Regions from separate parts of the Arthrobacter vasquezii genome, predicted to be linked through region 1. Evidence: predicted binding sites of a transcription regulator. Region 1 holds the regulator's gene; the other holds the start of a gene.
The links. Region 1 encodes HrcA, which represses chaperone genes, less so after heat shock. Its sites were predicted from a motif close to TTNGCACTCGNNNNNNNCGAGTGCNAA; they were not measured.
Positions count from the first base shown of each region.

Region 1 (4,211 bases):
GAAGATCAGAAAAATGATCAGCGACGGCACAAACCCCAGGATGCCGAGGAAGTGGGACAGCGTTGCCCACTGACGGTCTTCCGACGGACTCAGCGGTGGCGCACTGGAACTGGCACCCTGGAACGCGGGATCAGAGTCCCGGGGCGCCGGTCGTGACTGGGCGTCACCGTGCCGGTCTGCGCTGTTAGGCAACGGTACTTCCTTCGGGCTGTTCGGACTTCACCGCTCACACAAGCGGAACTTACTTCCTCAAGGGTACTTGGTGTACCGGCCGGGCGCAGTCGCGTGTGCCGCGACGAAGCCTTCAATGGCTATGCGCCGGCTCCCGGTGCAGTGAGGAAATCGATGACTTCCTCGACGCGCCCGAGCAGCGTCGGTTCGAGATCAGCGTAGGTGCTGACGCCGTTGAGGATGCGCTTCCAGCCGTTCGCGGCATCCGCCTGCGTGGAGTGCGGCCAGCCTAACCGGCTCAATATCCCCGTCTTCCAGTCCTCGCCGCGGGGTATTACCGGCCAGGCATCAAGACCAAGAGCACGCGGCTTCACAGCCTGCCACACATCGACGTAGGGGTGCCCGACAATCAGTACGTTCCCGGCGGCGCCCGCCACCGTCATCGCCCCGGCCGCGATCCGGGCTTCCTTGGTGCCGGGCAGTAGATGATCGACGAGGATACCCAGGCGGCGTCCGGCGGAGGGAGCAAAGTCCCGCACGGCTGCTGCCAGATCGTCTACGCCATGCAACGGCTCCACCACGATGCCCTCAACCCGCAGGTCGTCTCCCCACACCTTCTCCACCAGCTCGGCATCGTGTTTGCCCTCGACCCAGATCCTGCTGGCCCGAGCCGTGCGCGCCCGCGCTCCGGCAACCCGGACAGAGCCCGACGCCGTTCTCAGCTGTGCTGCTGACTGCGCGCGGGCAGGAATCAGTTCCACCGGCGAACCTTCATGGTGGAAGCCGAAGCCGAGCGGAAAAGTGCGTCGCTTGCCGCGGCGGTCCTCAAGGACCATCACGTGCATCCCACCTGCCTTCTCCGTGCGCAGGATCTCCCCGACGAATCCGCTCTGCACGTCTTCAAGGACGACGCCGGGACGGGCTTCGACCTTGGCGGCCGGGGCGGCCCGGGGTCCGGTAAGATCCTGTGCTCCCCACTCGTGATACGACATGTGACTTCGCTCGCTTCCACAAATCCCTGCCTTCGGAACAGGCAGAGCCAATGCTAACAATCGCCTCGATCGTATTAGACTTGGCACTTAGGTGTGTTGAGTGCTAACTCAGAAACAGGGCAGGAAAGTACATCGGAGGTGAACATGAGCGAACCCAGGCGGCTTGAAGTCCTGCGGGCCATCGTTGAGGATTACGTCCATTCCCGCGAGCCGGTGGGATCCAAGGCGCTGGTCGAGCGCCACAGGCTGGGCGTATCTTCGGCAACAATCCGCAATGACATGGCACTTCTGGAAGAAGAGGGCCTGATCACAGCCCCGCATACCAGTTCCGGCCGCATCCCGACCGACAAGGGTTATCGGTTGTTCGTCGACCGGATCGCCGAGGTCAAGCCGCTGTCGGCCCCGGAAAAGCGGGCTATCCGCGCACTCCTCGAGGGCGCAGACGATCTCGACGACGTCCTCGACCGCACCGTCCGTCTGCTCGCCCAACTCACCAATCAGGTTGCGGTCGTGCAGTACCCGCACCTGGGCACGGCGTCCGTCCGCCACATCGAACTCGTGCTGCTCGCTCCCGGTCGCGCGCTCGTGGTGCTGATCTCCACGAACGGCGCTGTGCAGCAGCGCGTAGTATCCGTGCCCGCCGAGGCACAGGAAAATGACCTGGCCGACCTGCGCCAGCATTTTCTGGAAAGGGTTTCCGGTGTTCGTCTGCCGTCGGTTCCCCAGGAACTCGGTGCGTGCATTGCGGATCTTCCCCCCTCGCTGCAATCTCTCGGCCAGGCAATTGGACACAGCCTGGAACAGTTGTCAGCCGCTAACAGGGAAGACCGGATCGTGCTGGCGGGCACGGCCAACCTCGCCCGCTCAACCCTCGACTTTCCTTTAACCATTGGTCCGGTCCTGGAAGCGCTTGAGGAACAGGTTGTCATGCTTCGGTTGCTTTCCGAGATGGGGCAGGATGCTCTGGGCATCTCGGTCCGCATCGGCCGGGAGAACCCGTATGGCGGTTTGGCCGAAGCCTCCGTGATTGCTACCGGCTATGGACCGGATTCACTGGCAAAGGTGGGAGTGCTTGGCCCCACGAGAATGGATTACCCGACCACCATGGCCGCCGTGAGAGCGGTGGCCCGCTACCTTTCCCGCATCCTCGATGAATCTTGACCGGATGACGGAGCCCATGAAGCCCAGCCGCTCACGCGGTGAGATAACAGGAAGTGATGTGCAGGAGTGAGTAATCACTACGAGGTCCTTGGCGTTGCACGCGACGCCAGCGGCGAAGAAATCAAGAAGGCATACCGGAAGCTTGCCCGCAAGCTCCACCCGGACGTCAACGTCGGCACGGAAGCAGCTGAGGAGTTCAAGCTCGTCACGCGCGCGTACGAGGTACTCTCGGATCCCCAGAAGCGGCGCGTCTACGACACCACCGGTAATGAAAACGGCACCGACAATGGATTCGGTGCCGGTTATTCCGGCTCGGGCTTTGCGTTCCAGGACATTTTCGAGACATTCTTCGGCGGAGGCGGTCCCAGCGGCCCCCCATCCCGAACCCAACGCGGTCAGGACGCGTTGATAGCCGTCCGGATCGATCTGAAGGATGCGGTCTTTGGTACCAACAAGAAGATCGAGGTAGATTCAGCGGCGGTGTGTCCTACCTGCGATGGATCCTGTACCCAGCCGGGTACTTCCCCGCGAACCTGTGATATCTGCGGCGGATCCGGTCAGGTGCAGCGTGCGGTTCGGTCCATCCTCGGTCAGGTAATGACGACGGCGACCTGCGGCACCTGCCAGGGGTACGGAACCGTCATCCCGCATCCCTGTAACGAATGCAATGGGGATGGCCGCATCCGTTCCCGCCGAAGCCTCACCATCAAGGTGCCCGCGGGTGTCGCTACAGGTACCCGTATTCAGCTCGCCGGCCAGGGCGAGGTCGGCACGGCCGGCGGTCCCCAGGGCGATCTCTACGTAGAGATTCGGGTCAACAGCGACTCGACCTTCCTTCGTGAGGGCGACGACCTTCACGCGACCCTGAGCGTGCCGATGACAGCTGCGGCCCTCGGCACCAACGTGATAATGAAGAGCTTCGACGGTGATCAGGAACTCACGATCAAGCCCGGCACGCAGTCGGGCGAAGTGATTACCCTTCGCGGCCTTGGGGTGACCCACCTGCGCGGATACGGCAGAGGGGACCTGCTGGTGCATTTGAGCGTGGAAACGCCGCGGAACCTCGACAGCGGACAGGAAGAACTGCTTCGGCGCCTTGCGGAAATGCGCGGCGAAGAATTTACCGAGGGCCAGCTGGCGAGCAGCGGATCAGGAGTTTTTGCCCGCCTTCGTGAACGCCTCGGGAATCTATAGCCGGGTTATCGGACAATGACCAACCAGGCCTTCTTCGGCGATCCGACCGATGTGCAAACCGCTGCCGTCGGCGGCAGTCTGACGCTGCGCGGTCCGGAGGCGCATCATGCCGCAGCCGTGAAGCGGGTTAGGCCGGGTGAAGAGATCGATGTCCTTGATGGAGAAGGACACCGCTTGAGCTGCACCGTTGTCGAAGCAACTCACGGTGCAGTGGTGGTGACCGTGGACAGGCTCTCATTCGATTCGCCTCCCGCGATGCGGCTGGTCCTGGTGCAGGCGTTGGCGAAGGGGGACAGGGCGGAACTGGCAGTTGAGGCGGCGACGGAACTCGGTGTTGACGCGGTGCTTCCCTGGCAGGCGGATCGAAGTATCGTACGGTGGCGTGCCGAGAAGGCAATCAAAGGCCGTACCAAGTGGGAGTCCCTCGTTCGTGCCGCATCGAAGCAGAGTCGGCGCGCACGTGTGCCGGAGGTACTCGATGCGCTGGACACCAAGGGCCTGGGACACTGGCTGGGCGGCGTCCAGCACCCGGTTGTGCTACACGAGGAGGCGAGCGAGTCGCTCGCGGAATATTGGGGTCGGAGTACGTTAGCAACGTCGGAAACGCTGGCCGTGATTGTGGGTCCGGAGGGCGGTATCAGCCCCGAAGAGCTCGGTGTATTGGCCAACGCAGGGGCGGTTCCGGCGCAACTT
Region 1 covers NZ_JAROKN010000002.1:8,860-13,070, forward strand. The annotation lists gene P4U43_RS01135 (DUF4870 domain-containing protein) at 1-192, opposite strand, end outside; gene P4U43_RS01140 (DUF3097 family protein) at 312-1,163, opposite strand; gene hrcA (heat-inducible transcriptional repressor HrcA) at 1,308-2,324, shown strand; gene dnaJ (molecular chaperone DnaJ) at 2,391-3,518, shown strand; gene P4U43_RS01155 (16S rRNA (uracil(1498)-N(3))-methyltransferase) at 3,534-4,211, shown strand, end outside.

Region 2 (4,211 bases), on a different contig from region 1:
CGAATCTTCCGGCTCGCACAGCCCAAAGGCCGACCCCTGTAAGGGATCGGCCTTTGGTGTAACTGTCTTCGCAGGTATTCCTGCTGGTGAGGCTGGGAAGCTTAGAAGCCGCCCATCCCGCCCATGCCGCCCATTTCGTCGCCGCCGCCTGCGGGAGCAGCCTTCTCAGGCTTGTCCGCGACAACAGCTTCGGTGGTAAGGAACAGGCCCGCAATGGAGGCAGCGTTCTGCAGTGCAGAGCGGGTAACCTTCACGGGGTCGTTCACGCCGGCAGCCAGAAGGTCCTCGTAATCGCCGGTTGCGGCGTTGAGGCCATGGCCTGCGGGCAGTCCGCGAACCTTCTCGATCACAACGCCGGGCTCGAGGCCAGCATTGAAAGCGATCTGCTTGAGGGGAGCGTCGATGGCGATGCGAACAATGTTTGCACCGGTTGCCTCGTCGCCCTCAAGGTTGAGGTTGGCGAATGCCTTGGCGCCGGCCTGAATCAGGGCCACGCCGCCACCGGCAACAATGCCTTCTTCAACAGCAGCCTTTGCGTTGCGGACGGCGTCCTCAATGCGGTGCTTGCGCTCCTTCAGCTCAACCTCGGTTGCGGCTCCGGCCTTGATGACTGCAACGCCGCCTGCCAGCTTGGCCAGACGTTCCTGCAGCTTCTCGCGGTCATAGTCCGAGTCGGAGTTCTCGATCTCGGCGCGGATCTGCGCAACCCGGCCGGCGATCTCCTCGGCATTGCCGGCACCCTCGACAATGGTGGTCTCGTCCTTGGTGACAACAACCTTGCGTGCCTGGCCCAGAAGATCCAGGGTTGCGTTCTCCAGCTTGAGGCCAACTTCCTCGGCGATGACCTGGCCCCCGGTCAGGATGGCGATGTCAGCCAGCTGAGCCTTGCGGCGGTCGCCGAAGCCCGGTGCCTTGACGGCAACGGACTTGAAGGTGCCGCGGATCTTGTTGACCACGAGGGTAGCCAGGGCTTCGCCCTCGATGTCTTCGGCGATGATCAGCAGCGGCTTGCCGGACTGCATGACCTTCTCAAGAACAGCGACAAGATCCTTGACGTTGGAAATCTTCGAGTTGACGATCAGGATGTAGGGGTCTTCAAGGACCGTCTCCTGGCGCTCTGCGTCGGTGACGAAGTAGCCGGAAATGTAACCCTTGTCGAAGCGCATACCCTCGGTGAGCTCAAGCTCGAGTCCAAAGGTGTTGGACTCCTCGACGGTGATAACGCCTTCCTTGCCCACTTTGTCGAGGGCTTCAGCGATGAGGTCACCGATCTGCTGGTCACCGGCGGAGATCGAAGCCGTAGCTGCGATCTCTTCCTTGGTCTCGATCTCCTTGGCGGAGGTGAGAAGCTCGGCGGTGACGGCGTCAACTGCCTTCTCGATTCCGCGCTTGAGGCTCAGCGGATCAGCACCGGCGGCTACGTTGCGCAGGCCTTCCTTGACGAGTGCCTGGGCGAGGACGGTGGCGGTGGTGGTTCCGTCACCGGCGACGTCGTCGGTCTTCTTTGCAACTTCCTTGACCAGCTCGGCGCCGATCTTCTCGAACGGATCGTCGAGTTCGATCTCCTTGGCGATGGAAACGCCGTCGTTGGTGATCGTGGGAGCGCCCCACTTCTTCTCAAGGACAACGTTGCGACCGCGGGGGCCCAGCGTAACCTTGACTGCGTCAGCGAGGATGTTCAATCCGCGCTCGAGGCCGCGGCGTGCCTCTTCATCAAAAGAAATGATCTTGGCCATAACGGCGTAGGTCCTTTCGGGACGGTCATGCGTATGCTGCTACCGGCCTGTGATGCCCGCGACGGACGGACTGATCCGGGAGGATCTCTGTACCTCCCCAACCAGCCCTCACCACAGAGGTTGCCTGGTTCACTCCCAGTGTGGCGTCTTAGCAGTCGTCACACCAGAGTGCTAAGACAATAATTAGCACTCACACACTGCGAGTGCAAGCTGTTTCGCCTTGGGGAAAAACAACGACGACGGCGCACCAGCCCTGACAGGGGAAGCGCGCCGTCGTTGTTCAGTGTTGCTTGGGTTGCTCAGGATGCGAGCCGCACGGCCTCCGCCTGCGGGCCCTTCTGGCCTTCTCCGATTTCGAATTGGACCCGCTGGCCCTCATCGAGTGCACGGTAGCCCTCCATGTCTATTGCGGACCAGTGCACAAAGACATCCGCCCCGCCCTCATCGACAGTGATGAAGCCGTACCCCTTTTCAGCGTTGAACCATTTCACGGTTCCCTGCGCCATGTTGTTCTCCCACTATGTAGATCCCCCGCTTAACTATTGACGGCGGGGCTGAGATACATCTAATCCCAGAACTCGAAAGCAGTGATGCGGAACACAGTGAATGTTATTGATCCTTAACCGGGCGGCTCACTGGAAGCCGGGGCCGACCACCACCGTGATATCGCCGAAACCCGCATTGCCCTGGACAGCGCCGATACCAAGGGCACCGGCGAGCGCCTCAGCCGTGGGGCGCTGCTCCTCTGCGTTGTAGAGCACGATGGACCCCTGCAGCTGCTGGCCGGACCAGTTGCCGATCTGGGTCACGTTCCAGCCATCCGCCTGCAGCCTGCCCGCCGCTGTGCTTGCCAGCCCACTGACCGCGGTGGCGTTCAGCACGGCAACCGGCTGGGTGATGTCGACGACTGCTGCCGCTTCTGACGGCGAATCGGTTGCCTCGGCTGTCGGTTCCTCTTCGGTTGTCGGTTCCGAGCCGGCAGTCGGCTCTTCCCCGGGAGTGGGTGCGGCACTGGGCGACACAGATTCCGTGGGCTCCGCAGATTCACTGGCGTCTTCGCTGGGTTCTCCCTCCGCCCCCTCGGCCGTGATGGACGGCATCGGCGCAGAACTGGTGCTCCCCGGAGTGACATCGCTGGCCTGCCCAAGCCCAAGGCGCGGAAAGAGGAAGTATGCGGCCAGGCCAACCGCGAGGACCAGGACTCCCGCAACAACCTTCAATGCCAGACCGCTAGATCGCGTAGGCACAATGCGCTCGCGGTGGACTCCCTGCCGGGCGGCGGATTCGGGAACCTGGTCGAATTCGTCGCGGGGGTATTGGGTCATGGTGCGGGGAATCCTCGGATTGGGTGGACGTGGGTGCTAAACATCGACGCCAAGACGGCGCGCTGATCGGGCGCGTTGGCGGGTTGTACGTAGTCTACGCAGTCTCTTCACGAGCATCGGGTCATGGGCAAGCGCGGCTTCTGTATCGATAAGCGCATTGAGGATCTGGTAGTAGTGCGTGGCAGAGAGATCAAACAGCTCACGAATGGCCTGCTCTTTGGCCCCCGAGTATTTCCACCACTGTCTCTCGAGCTCAAGTATCCGCTCTTCCCGCTCACCCAGGCCTGACTCCCGCAAGCCCGCGGCGTGGCCGTTCTGGTCTGTCTGCGCCGGTCCCTGCATGCTCACGACACACCGTCCAATCCACCGTTTCCGCCCAATTTACTTTCCCCATGGTAGTGGCGAATCACACCGTTGTCATTTACCCGCGGTGGAGCTTGAGTGCCCATCCGGGCAAAGATAGAACCATGAACGACGACGACGACGGCGGCACCACCCTGTCCATTCCTTCCGGCACGGGCGCAGCGCTGCCGTTCGCCGCTCCGGCGACGCTCGAGGAAATCATGGCTTCCGACTGGGCGGCAGCGCTTCAGCCCGTTCAGCCACAGATTCACCAGCTGGCCCGGGATCTGGCTCTCGAGCAAGCGGCCGGCGCCCACGTGCTGCCGCGCCCGGACCACATACTGCGGACCTTCACCTATCCACTCAACCACGTCAAGGTCATCATCGTCGGCCAGGACCCCTACCCCACTCCCGGACACTCCGTCGGTCTGGCGTTCTCCGTTACCCGGCAAACCAAACTGCCGCGCAGCCTGGTCAACATCTACAGGGAGCTGTCTACGGATCTTGGGGCACCGGCACCCAGCCACGGTGACCTTTCGTGCTGGGCTGACGAGGGGGTCTTGCTGCTCAACCGGGTCCTCACAGTCCGAGCGGGTGAAACGGGTTCCCACCGGAAGCTTGGCTGGAACGCAGTCACTGATGCCGCCGTCCGGGCTCTGGTTGCCCGTGACCAGCCGCTGGTTGCCATTCTGTGGGGCCGCGAGGCACAGCAGCTCAAGCCGCTGCTGGGCTCTACGCCGCTCGTCGAGTCCGCTCACCCGAGTCCCTTATCAGCCTCCCGCGGCTTCTTCGGCTCCCGGCCCTTCAG
Region 2 covers NZ_JAROKN010000039.1:18,216-22,426, reverse strand. The annotation lists gene groL (chaperonin GroEL) at 102-1,736, opposite strand; gene P4U43_RS13020 (cold-shock protein) at 2,036-2,242, opposite strand; gene P4U43_RS13015 (LytR C-terminal domain-containing protein) at 2,369-3,061, opposite strand; gene P4U43_RS13010 (DUF3263 domain-containing protein) at 3,098-3,403, opposite strand; gene P4U43_RS13005 (uracil-DNA glycosylase) at 3,529-4,211, shown strand, end outside.
Region 2: the regulator HrcA is predicted to act here: its motif matches at 1,885-1,911, upstream of groL (chaperonin GroEL).